One region of the Virgibacillus sp. Bac330 genome, then DNA from elsewhere that is predicted to be linked to it. Evidence: predicted binding sites of a transcription regulator. Region 1 holds the regulator's gene; each other region holds the start of a gene.
What was found. The regulator Rex, encoded in region 1, represses fermentation and respiration genes when NADH is low (regulators of the CRP and FNR family bind a similar motif). The targets are predictions, from matches to a motif close to TTGTGAAATATTTCACAA.

Region 2: a site for Rex is predicted at 2,231-2,248, ahead of D9780_RS10520 (hydroxymethylglutaryl-CoA synthase). Genes of this name have one in related genera too.
Region 3: a site for Rex is predicted at 2,686-2,703, ahead of arcA (arginine deiminase). Genes of this name have one in related genera too.

Annotation. Positions count from the first base shown of each region.
Region 1 covers NZ_CP033048.1:3,207,155-3,211,431, reverse strand. The annotation lists gene abc-f (ribosomal protection-like ABC-F family protein) at 1-905, opposite strand, end outside; gene D9780_RS14890 (redox-sensing transcriptional repressor Rex) at 1,253-1,915, shown strand; gene D9780_RS14885 (YdiK family protein) at 2,325-2,525, opposite strand; gene D9780_RS14880 (CPBP family intramembrane glutamic endopeptidase) at 2,657-3,361, opposite strand; gene groES (co-chaperone GroES) at 4,170-4,277, shown strand, end outside.
Region 2 covers NZ_CP033048.1:2,252,297-2,256,573, reverse strand. The annotation lists gene D9780_RS10535 (sirohydrochlorin chelatase) at 1-576, shown strand, start outside; gene D9780_RS10530 (antibiotic biosynthesis monooxygenase family protein) at 573-1,022, shown strand; gene D9780_RS10525 (YtvA family blue-light photoreceptor) at 1,070-1,852, shown strand; gene D9780_RS10520 (hydroxymethylglutaryl-CoA synthase) at 2,295-3,476, shown strand; gene D9780_RS10515 (SRPBCC family protein) at 3,872-4,277, opposite strand, start outside.
Region 3 covers NZ_CP033048.1:3,753,091-3,757,367, forward strand. The annotation lists gene arcD (arginine-ornithine antiporter) at 1-101, opposite strand, end outside; gene argF (ornithine carbamoyltransferase) at 149-1,165, opposite strand; gene arcA (arginine deiminase) at 1,295-2,527, opposite strand; gene argS (arginine--tRNA ligase) at 3,686-4,277, opposite strand, start outside.

The DNA of each region.
Region 1 (4,277 bases):
ATTTTTTCTAGTTGTTTCCTTCTGCTTTGTGCTCGTTTTGTAGTTGAAGCTCGCACAATATTACGTTGAATAAAGTCTTCCATTTTCCTGATTTCAGTCTGTTGCTTTTCGTATTCTTTCCATTCTCTTTCAAAATCAAGTGCTTTTTGCTCTAAATACTTGCTATATGTTCCGACATAACGCTTTGTTTGATGGCGAGCTATTTCATACACAATAGATACCGTTTTATCTAGAAAGTAACGATCGTGGGATACGACTACTATTGCACCAGGATAACTATTTATGTAGGTTTCTAGCCAATTTAACGTTGCAATATCTAAATGGTTGGTCGGTTCATCTAAAATGAGTAATTGCGGCTTTTTTAATAGTAGCTTTCCTAATGAAAGTCGTGTTTTTTGACCGCCGCTTAGCGTTTGAATCGGTGTACCATAGTCAAATAAATGAAAATTCAACCCCGTTAAAACCGCTTTTATATCGGCTTCATACGTATATCCGCCATTTTGTTCATAAGCGTGACGTAAGCGGTCATAATCACGTAATAGTTTTTCATAGGCTTCAGAAGTATAAGTTGTTGCCTGTTCCATCTTCTCTTCCATCATTCGCAGTTGTTTTTCTTGTTTCGTTAATTCAGGGAAAACAGTAAGCATCTCCTGCCAAATTGTTTTTTCAGACTCTAGTGCAGTATGTTGAGCTAGGTAACCCAAAGTAAGATCTTTAGGCATAAATAATTCACCTTGGTCATAGCTTAGTTCCCCTGCCATTATTTTTAATAATGTTGATTTCCCGGAGCCATTTCTTCCCACGATAGCTATTCGATCATGATCTTTTACTTCTAGCTTTATATTTGATAAAATTTCATCAGCACCAAATGATTTTGAAAGACCGTTCATTTGCATTCGTATCATAATATACCCCCATCTCTCTTCTAGTGTATCTTACTTTCCTAAAATCAATCAATATAATTGTGAACTAAGTCACGACTTATTTCCAGTTTTCTGCTAAAATAAAAGAGAGTTAGTAAATAAAACCAAATCCCCCGAATGAATCTAGGTTAGGAAAGTTGATCAAAAGCATTGATACAGTTTTGACTCGAAATCTATATATCAAAAGGAAAGGAAACTTTTTGATCGCTTTATAATGTAAGCGATACACAATAGGGCACGAAAAATTTTTAACTGTAGAGTCAAGAAATTGGTAACAGCATGCTGTAAAAAAATAAAATATAATAGTTGAAGTGGAGGATGATAAAATGATGGAGCAAAATAAAATACCTCAAGCGACTGCTAAAAGATTACCTTTATATTACCGATTCATAAATAATTTAAATCATCAAGGGAAAAAGCGTGTTTCTTCAAAAGAATTAAGTGATGCGGTGAAAGTAGATTCAGCTACGATTCGCCGAGATTTTTCCTATTTTGGCGCTCTTGGTAAAAAAGGGTACGGTTATAATGTGGAGTATTTGCTTGAATTTTTTCGGAAGACATTAGATCAAGATGAAACGACAGAGGTTGCACTCATAGGCGTTGGGAATTTAGGTACTGCATTTTTACATTATAATTTCATGAAGAATAATAATATTGCGATTAAAATGGCATTTGATAGTAACCCTGAAAAAGTCGGCACGATGGTTAGTGATGTGCCTGTTTATCATATAGAGGAATTAGAGGATAGACTGGGTGATATTAAAGTGGCCATATTGACTATTCCTGGAAGTGAGGCACAACCTATGGCTGATCATTTGGTTAATAGGGGAGTGGAGGGGATACTCAATTTCACACCAGCAAGAATAACTGTACCAAAGCATATTCGTGTACATCATATTGATCTAGCTGTGGAGTTACAAGCATTAGTTTACTTCTTAAAACATTATCCTTTAATCACAGAGGATGAAGAAGAGGAAGTGCCCATGGATTGAGGTAGTTCAAGTGTAAATGAGGAAAATACACAAAAAATGATGGCACCCATTCAGGAAGCCATCATTTTTTTGTACTATAGAAAGTATAAACATTTTATAGTATAAGAAACACGATAGCGTTTTTTCACCATAGGACTAGGCGACAAGTCAAGTTTTTCTACATTATAAAAAAGGATGAAGTATCAATTAACAAGCTCTACAAGATATGAGAGTGCTGAAATGCATAATGAGCCTTTGTACATGTCGGGACTTCATCTTCCCCTTGTAAATAAGCTGTCATCCGCGATATATCCTCTATCTACCTTCTTCCTTCCTCGTTCGTTCATCATGGATAAACAAATAAATAAAAAATCATACTGCTTCATTCTAAGCGTTTGAAATGGTAATAGAGCGTATCGATTTGCGAATCTTATGTTTTATTGTTGCGTTTTTGTCGAATATGAATGGCGAGTAAGCGGATGCCTACACCTGTCTCCAGTGTGGCGAATAATGCTAACACCATTGTTGTTATATTCCACATTGTTTCATCTACACTTAAAATAGCAACATACGTGAAAAATGCTCCCATAATAAGGTAGACGATTCCCATTGTTTTGGGAGAAATCTTCATATTGAAAGCCTCCAACTAGCCTAGTTTTCATATTACATGTAAGCAGAACGTTTATTACAAAGATGTGGTAACGTTTTTTATTAAATCCTATAAGTTAATGGTAGCATAGACGTGTACGTATGCAAGGTAACTTATAATAAAAGGACGGTTTGTAGCTCGTTTAGTTGTTTTTCGATTTCCGCAGGATCAAGATTGTATTGTGCAATAACAACAATTCCATTCATTGCCATGTGAGCAAAGATGGGTACGATAATTCGTTTCGTTTTCACATATAAGTAAGCAAATACAAGCCCCATTGTTCCATAAACTAAAATATGTTGTGGTTCGCCATGAATAATCGCGAAAAGAGCCGCAGATATAAGCGCTGCAATAAAGAAGTTCGTTCGCTTATATAGAGTTCCAAATATAATTTTTCGGAAAATAATTTCTTCTAAAATGGGGGCTGTCAAAACTGGAATAATAACAAATAGAGGTATAGCCCGTGCCATTGTCATAATTCCTTGTGTATTTTCTGAACCTGGTGCAATACCTAAAAGCGCTATTTGGATAAAATTTGCAATGCCTTGGCTAAATATAGCCATAAATGTACCTAAAATCGACCAAGTAATAATACCCCAAATGGATGCACCGTCGCGCTGTTGTAACCCTTGTTTCATGTCGGATCGCATTAATAGTAGTACTACAATAAGACCTAAGAGAAAACTAATTACCCCTCCATATATGGATGCCTCTAATTTGGAAACAGGAAATGCGCTATAAACGATACTCCCAGTTAATATAACCGAAAATTGTGTAATAATGTAGCTAATAATAACCCACCAATATCTTTTTGGCAATGTACAACGACTCCTTTTTTTGTACTAAAAGTTTAAAGGTTTATAGTTTAAGGAAAACCACAGCTTCCGTTAAAAAGAACTGGCGGTAAGCCCAGTTTTCCTAATACTAGGATAGTAGAGGATTTTTGGTTTATAGTATAAAACCAATGATGGTGCTTTTTCGCCATAAAGACTTATTTTTCCTCAATGATTCTATACATTTCTATTTTTATCTTTACGTATATTATTTTAAGTTTTTCGTATGAGAAAAATGATATTCTCCGTAAAAATGTCTTCATGTTCAATAATAAATGATCTATCCTAATCATATATTGCTTTTATGTCATGTGTTGGGGGATAGATATACTTCATATAAATTCATTACATAAAGTGTCTTCATATCTTTATTAGGGCAAAAAAATTTATTGGAGATACAAGAGGGATGGAAAACACCTTATTGTTAGAACCGTATTTTAACGCATGAGAAATAATACGTATTTCGAAGTATTTATATTTGAATTATCACAATGAGTAACGATAACATAGAATGTACATGTTATTTTATCATATATTCGTAATTTCTATATAACAGAAAGATTGATGATGTATGAATTCTCTTGCTCTCTTATGTGTATGTTATTTTTACATTGTAAGAAAACAATAGCTTTTGCCATACAGATTAGGCGAAAAGCCAAGTTTTTCTAAAAAAATTATGCTTTCCTACTTGCAATTTTCTCCGGAATTATTTATTATAATAATTGGAATTAGCACTCACCTGATTCGAGTGCTAATAAAAATATAAGATTAGAATTAAGGAGGCTTTCTACACATGATTAAACCACTAGGAGATCGCGTTGTTATCGAGCTTGTTGAACAAGAAGAAAAAACTGCAAGCGGTATCGTACTTCCTGACTCTGCACAGGAGAAACCACAGGAA
Region 2 (4,277 bases), 950 kb from region 1:
CAAGCAGAGCCTACTATAAATCAAATTATGCAACAACGGGATAGCTTATACGGACGTGTTTACATTTTTCCATTGCTTTTCTTAAGAGGGAAGCATTATAACAAGGATGTAAAAGGGGTTATTGAAGCATACGAACAAGAAATAAATAAAAATACAGTATTGCTCCCACCACTTTGCGAAGACGATTTATTTTTAACCTATGTGGTTGAGCGTTTATATTCGGTTTATAATCAACCAGTTATTATTGCGGCACATGGGTCAGCTCATGACACTCGTGCAAATGATGCACTTGAACAGTTGACTACTCTTTTGGAACAACAATATTCCCGACCATCCTCGTCTCTGTTCTTATTTGGCGAAGGGCAACATGCCGTTTTAGAACAATTTTCTTTCCGTTATGAGTTGTTTTATATTTTGCCACTAACATTTGGAAAAGGGGCAGTTTACGAGCAGTTTAAAGACAGGGTGCTAGGCTATCCAAAAGCAAAGCTGTTGCCGCCTGTCTATTTTGATAAATCGTTGCAGAATTATGTTTTGTTGAAGTTAAAAAGTTTAAGGGAGGATGTTGAAAAGTGAAATTGAAGATTCAAAGAATTCATGGGGGAGAACCATTAGCTATTATTGAAGAAGGAAACCAAGTTCAAATTGTTTCAGAACAGGTAAATACCTATGAAATCATTGATCAATCCAATAAGTTGTGTCAAGAGGCTGTTACTGTGTTAAATTATATTGGTGTTTATAGTGAAAAAAGGGAGCGCTTTGAAGAACGTTTTTTACAACGCCCTAGAATGATAGAAAACGAACAAGGCTTTATTGCAATTCGCGTTTTACGGCCTTTACAAGATGATATATATATTGTTCTAACACAATGGCAAACGGAGGAAGATTTCCGAAATTGGCAAGCATCTACTGCGTACCAGCATGCGCATAAAAATAGAAATACGCAAAAAGGAATTGACCAAGAGCAAGGCGTACTTAAGGGAAAACCATATCATTATTTGTATCAAGCAAGCCATAGATAAAGTATGTCTTATACAAGATAATTTTGCAGGAAAGAGGAATCATTTGAATGAAGAAGCAACGACATGATAAATTGCATTTATTTGAAAAGGCATTAAATTATACGAGAGTCGGCTTAATTATAACTGATCCAAATATAGAAGATAATCCAATTATTTTTGTAAATAAAGGTTTTACTGAATTAACAGGATATGAAGAAAATGAAGTTATAGGTAAGAATTGTCGATTCTTGCAAGGTGAAGCTACGGAATCTTATAGTATGGATAGAATACGGTCTGCAATTTGGACAAAGGAGTCCATTTCGCTACAGCTATATAACTATAGAAAAGATGGGACTGGTTTTTGGAATGAGCTTTCGATTGATCCGATGTGGGTGGAAGAGGAGCAAAAATATTATTTCGTTGGCGTCCAAAAAGATGTTACAGAATTAAAAGAAAGTGAACGCCTATTACAAATGAGTTTGCAGGAGATCGATAAACTTTCCACGCCTATTGTACCCATTAGAGATGATGTCGCAGTCTTACCTCTTATCGGTAATATGAATGATCAGCGAATGGAAACGCTCATGACTAATATATCTACGTATATGGAGCAGGCAAATGAGGGATATATCATTATTGATTTATCTGGGCTATATGAAGTGGATACATATACTGTGTCACGTCTTCTAAAAGTTCATCAATTTATTTCATTAATGGGCAAAGAATTATTATTTGTTGGTTTTCGCCCAGATATGGCTCTGAAAACGGTGATTATTCAAGATACGTTTAAAGATATGAACACATTTAGAAATGTTAAAATGGCTTTAAATTACATAGATAAAATTAAGTAAATATTAATTATTCAATTGGGAAAATGCATCGGATTGAACAAGATGGTTATCAATTCGATTTAGGGCCAAGTATCGTTATGATGTTAGAGTTGTATCGAGAGATTTTCGAACTTACAGGGCGTAATCCGGATTAGATCCAATGTATACAGTAGAAGAGGAAATAACGCGTAGCGCAGAGAATTTTATGGCACTAAAATTCATGGAGCACATTTGCTCATTAGATAGATGTTTTCCTCTTTCCCTTTTTTATTTCCTTTCCAAATTCATAGAGGAATCTTATGGGCGATAATTCAATTAAATAAAAAAATTGGAAGCGCCGTTATTTGTGTTTAAGACTAGATTATATTATGATATACTATGGTTAATTTTTTAGATTAATTGTGAAAATAGTCACTTAATGGATATTTCATCTAGTATGTAGTAAAGGAGCTAGGAGCTTATTATGAAAATAGGAATAGATAAAATAGGATTTTACACGCCACATTTATATGTAGATATGAATGATTTGGCAAAAGCTAGGGACGTAGATCCAGCCAAATTCACCATTGGTATTGGTCAAGAAAAAATGGCTATCGCACCACTTACCCAGGATGCTGTTACGTTGGCTGCTAATGCTGCCTTGGAAATTATTGATGAATCAGATAGACAAGGTATTGACTTTGTAATATTTGGTACAGAAACAGGTGTAGATCATTCTAAAGCAGCAGGAGTATATGTTCACCATTTATTAGATCTCCAACCGCAAACAAGAACCGTGGAAGTAAAGCAGGCTTGTTTCGGAGCAACAGCTGGGATTCAAATGGCTAAAGCTCACATTGCTTTACATCCAAACAGCAAAGTTCTAGTATTGGCCTCAGATATTGCCAGATATGGACTACGAACTGGTGGAGAGGCAACACAAGGTGCAGGTGCAGTAGCCATGGTAATGAGTAAGAACCCTAAAATTATGGCAATAGAGGAGCCATCTGCCTATTTAACAGAAGATGTAATGGATTTTTGGCGACCTGTATACTCTGAATATGCTCAAGTAGATGGAAAATTATCAAATGAAATGTATTTGTCTTTTTTTGAAAAGATATGGGAAGCCTATCAACAAAAGACAGGCTTGGGAATTGGCGATTTTTCTGCCATTTGCTACCATCTCCCATATACGAAAATGGGTTTAAAAGCTCTAAGAATGATTTATGACCAAGGAACGGAAGCGGACAAAGAACGTCTGTTAGAAAACTTGGAACATAGTAAAATATACAATAAAAATGTCGGAAATATTTATACTGGCTCTTTGTATTTGAGCTTTCTGTCTTTAATTGAGCATCAAAATAATCTACGTGCTGGTGACAGGATTGGGTTGTTTAGTTATGGATCTGGAGCAGTAGGAGAATTTTTTGCGGGTATTTTACAACCTGGTTATCAAGAACATTTGCATGCAGAGCAACATCAGAAATTACTTTCTTCTAGAACAGAAGTAAGTGTAGAGGAGTACGAACGAATATTTGCAGCGACGTTGCCAAAAGATGGAACTGCTTATCAACTGGATGATCAAAATGATCCTGCAAAGATTAAACTTTCCGGGGTTGGTGAGCATAAACGCCATTATGCAAATAGCCTTGCAGTGAAAATGTAATAAAAGCGGTAAGGTGACTCAAATTGCCCACTGGAGCCATATGTCATACCTTTGGGCTACTAAACACAATTCGTGTTTGGGTAAAAGAAAACCTCCAAGGGTTGAAGATTCCCTTATGTAAGCAAGCTGAACAATGATAAGAATTGTTCAGCTTTTATTTTCGCTATATGAAGGATATGAAAATTTGGGCTTTATTGTATTTGCTTATGTCTTATAGAAGGTATAAAAATGAAAGGTTTATAATATAAGAAAAACTCCCTTTTTCCCATAAAAGCTTCGTAAAAAGATAAGTCATGATCGGTTCGTCATCTTACCGTAAATCTTTTATCCCAGTTCATTCATTTCATTCGCTACGTTGCTAAATGTGCGCCCCTTCTTTGTTCTTCCAATGTAGATTAAGAATGACTTTTGCTGTTGGTTATTTCTTGGGCAATTGCTTCCGTTAATTCTGTAGTCATCTTAGGTAGAAAGGATTTTAAAACTGGGTTAATAACTGGTCCCATCATCCCCTCAGCTTTCATGTCTAGATGACCTGTCATTTTTGTTGTATCTGAATTTATTGCTAAAGCATGAAAGTAACCACTACCGGTGAATTTCTCACTTATTCCTTTTAAATTAAAAGTTACTTTTTCAGGTTTTTCCCACTTTGTTATAAGTACTTTTAGTTGTACTTTTTTTTGAACAATACCGAGATCCCCTTTGAATTTCCATGTGGATTCGGTATCGTTTATAATCTCATGATCAATATAGCCAGGTACTAACGGAGCCCAGTGGTTCATATCGCTAACAAAATCCCATACT
Region 3 (4,277 bases), 550 kb from region 1:
GCAATATCTCCCGCTAAGTTAAATGCGCCTCCACCGACCATGGAACCAACTACAAGCGCAATCAACGCAACGAGACTTAGCCTTTTATCGTCTTCGCCCATTTTATTCACCTTCTTTTAAAGAGTAGGGAGAAAAACGTTTCTCCCTCTTAGCTTTTTACATTTCCGTTTGTCGCAGCCATCACAGCTTTAATTGTGTGCAACCTATTTTCTGCTTCTTCAAATACAAAGGAATTTTCACTTTGAAAGACCTCATCTGTTACTTCCATTTCTTTAAGACCAAACTTTTCATAAATTTCTCTACCTACTTCCGTCTCTAAATCATGAAAGCTTGGTAAGCAGTGCAAAAACATCACTTGCTCATTCCCTGTTTTTTCGAGCATTTTTTTATTTACTTGATAAGGAGACAGTAATTCTATTCGCTCTTTAAATTGATCCTCTTCTCCCATAGACACCCAGACATCTGTATAAATCACGTCAGCCCCCGAAACTGCTTCATCAATGTTTGATGTAACTGTTATTTTTCCGCCAGTCTCTTTAGACACTTCCTTGGCATAAGCAATGACGTCTTGTTCAGGAAACAAACTCTCAGGTGAACAAATGCGTACATCCATACCGACTTTTGCACCACCAATTAGCAAGCTATTTCCCATATTGTTTCTGCCATCACCTACATAGACGAGTTTCACGCCTTTAAGATGGCCAATATTTTCTTTAATTGTTAATAAATCAGCAAGAATTTGCGTTGGATGAAATTGGTTCGTTAATCCATTCCAAACTGGTACGCCGGAATGTTCGGCTAGACCATTAACTGTGCTTTGTTCAAATCCTCGAAATTGAATACCATCAAACATTCTTCCTAGCACAATAGCTGTATCACGAACAGACTCTTTCTTACCAAATTGAATATCATTCTTTCCAAGGTACTCTGGGTGAGCTCCTAGGTCGATACAAGCAACCGTAAAAGCACATCGCGTTCTCGTTGACGGTTTTTCAAATAATAAAGCAATATTTTGCCCCTCCATGTAGCGATGCGTGATGCCGGCTTTTTTCTTTTCTTTAAGATCGCTAGCAAGATCAAGCAAATAGTGAATATCTTCTGTTGTAAAATCTTTTAATGTTAAAAAATGTCTACCGGCTAATTGATTTGTTAAAGTTGTCCCCATATTTCTTCCTCCTCGTAGTTGGGTAGAAGAAGGTAAATGGATAAGATGTTCCTTCTTCTATCCACATTCATTTGATCAAAATCTCACAATAACTGTTTCATCCCTATTCTTTTTTCTCCTAGAATTGATTTAGATATCTTTACGAACAAGTGGCATACTCATACAACGCGGACCGCCACGCCCTCTAGATAATTCAGAACTGATAACCTCTATAACTTCGATTCCATGTTCGCGAAGTAGTTTATTGGAAACATAGTTTCGGTCATATGTGACAACGACGCCTGGTGCAATCGCCAATGTGTTCGATCCATCGTTCCATTGTTCTCTTGGTGCCGCAATAACATCCCCACCACCACATGGAATTAACGTTACTTCCTTCAAACCTAGCGCCTCTTTCAACGCCTCCATTAAATTCGTTTTGTGGGTAATCTTGACTGTATCTTCATCTCTTCCTTTTTCAAGAACATAAATATTCATTTCGCCTTTTTTATTTTGAATTTCTGGATGAATGGTGAATTTATCGTAATCCACCATTGTGAAAACAGTGTCTAAATGCATGAACGCTCTGGATTTTGGTATTTCAACAGCAACGACTCGTTTCATATCTGCTTGTCGTTTAAACAGGTTGACAGCTAACCGTTCAATAGATTTCGCCGCTGTTCTAGCACTAATTCCAATAGCAACGGTATCCTTGCTTAACACAAGCTCATCGCCACCTTCGATTGGATGCGGGTAGTCTCTGTCTAACCAGATTGGAATATCATATTGCGCATATCTTGGATGATGATGAATAATGTAGCTCATAAATAAGGATTCTCTCCTCCTAGCTACTTCTCGCATCGTATTAATCGTTAAACCATTGCCAATTGTTGCTGCTGGATCCCTCGTAAAATATAAATTCGGCATTGGGTCTAAATAAAATGGATAATGGTCATCTAATAACTCATACAAATGCGTCTTTTTATTTACTGGAATCTCTGATTTCCTAATACCAGCCATTATTTTTTTAACCATTGCTTCTGTTTCAAACGATAGTAAATAATCAACAATTTGTTGCGAAGAACCATTCATGCTTAAATTGGATTCCTTAAGCACATCTGCCACAAATTTCTTTTTTAAGTCATCTGTATGAAGTGCTTCTGTCAATAAAGTTGTAAGGTACAACACTTCTATTCCTCGATTGCGTAATGTTTGAGCAAAGTAATCATGTTCTTTTTGAATAAGAGGTAAATATGGAATGTCATCAAATAGCAAATGTTGTAAGTACTCAGGAGTTAAATTTTCAACTTCCTCACCTGGCCGATGTAATAAAACAGTTTGTAATTCACCAATTTCTGACGTAACATGTAATGGATGTTTCATTTTAATGACCTCCTAAAATAAATGTTTTATCTTTCACTATCTATCTTAGTTTTCTTTCGTTTCCCCTGGTGTGTAAGCGATTACGGTGAAGTCGTGAAATTTTTCTTTATCTCACTGGCAAATATCGACAACTTTTGTATAAGAATCCCACACGCTAAATGTGAGTTTATTCACATTTAGCGTGTGGTTATTTTATTCTTACACCCTCTCGTTCTATTTTATAGATGAGGCGGCGAACATTTTTAGACGAACAGGAGCGAATTACGTGCGAGGATGAGCGAGTTTCGATGAGCGGGAGCGAATTACTCGCGAGGATGAGCGTTTACGACGAGCGGGAGCGAACTCTACGCCAGGATGAGCGATTTCCTACGAACGGGAGCGAACTCTACGCGAGGGCGAGCGAGTTTTCGACGAACGAGAGCGAACTCTACGCGAGGGCGAGCGAATTTCAGACGATCGGGAGCGCATTTCGCGCGAGGATGAGCGAGTTTCGATGAGCGGGAACGAATTACTCGCGAGGATGAGCGTTTACGACGAGCGGGAGCGCATTTCGCGCGAGGATGAGCGTTTACGACGAGCGGGAGCGAACTCTACGCCAGGATGAGCGATTTCCGACGAACGGGAGCGAACTCTACGCGAGGGCGAGCGAGTTTTCGACGAGCGGGAGCGAATTACTCGCGAGGATGAGCGAGTTTCGATGAGCGGGAGCGAATTACTCGCGAGGATGAGCGAGTTTCGATGAGCGGGAGCGAATTACTCGCGAGGATGAGCGATTTCCGACGAACGGGAGCGAACTCTACGCGGGGATGAGCGAATTTACGACGAGCGGGAGCGAACTCTACGCGAGGATGAGCGATTTTTCGACGAACGGGAGCGCATTTCGCGCGGGGATGAGCGAGTTTTCGATGAGCGGGAGCGAACTACACGCGAGGATGAGCGATTTTTCGACGAACGGGAGCGAACTCTACGCGAGGATGAGCGATTTCCGACGAACGGGAGCGAACTCTACGCGAGGGCGAGCGAGTTTCGACGAACGGGAGCGAACTTCGCGCGAGGGCGAGCGCATTTCAGACGAACGGGATTTACCTTCTACATATTTTGCAATACAAATAGCCGAACAATTATCATTAGATTGTTCGGCTTCTCATGTAAAATATTTTACATTTTTTCTGGTGCATGTACACCAACCATACGAAGTGCGTTGTCAAGCGTTATTTTAACTGCTTGTAGCAACGCTAGCCTTGCTTTCGTTACTTCTAACTGACTTTCATCTAACACTTTCTCTGCATTATAGAAACTGTGCAATTGAGAAGCTACATCAAATGCGTACTGCGTTATTTTATGCGGAATTCGTTTCTCCGCGGCGTCCAACACCAGTTGCGGAAATGAAGCTAATAGCTTTAACAAGTTTATTTCACTCGTTTGTTTTAATAAAGAACTATCATACTTTTCATAAGCATACCCACTTGCTTCAGCTTTATCTAGTAACGTACAAATGCGTGCATGGGCATATTGTACATAATAAACCGGGTTGTCATTCGATTGGGAACGGGCAAGATTTATATCAAAATCCAAATGCGTATCACAAGAGCGCGTATTCATCATGTAACGCATGGCATCAACGCCTACGTCTTCCATTAGTTGCCTTAGTGTGAGCGCCTTTCCAGACCGCTTACTCATTTTCACTCGCTCGCCGTCTTCAAATAAATTCACCATTTGAATAATCTCCGTCTCCAACTTCTCTTTTGGA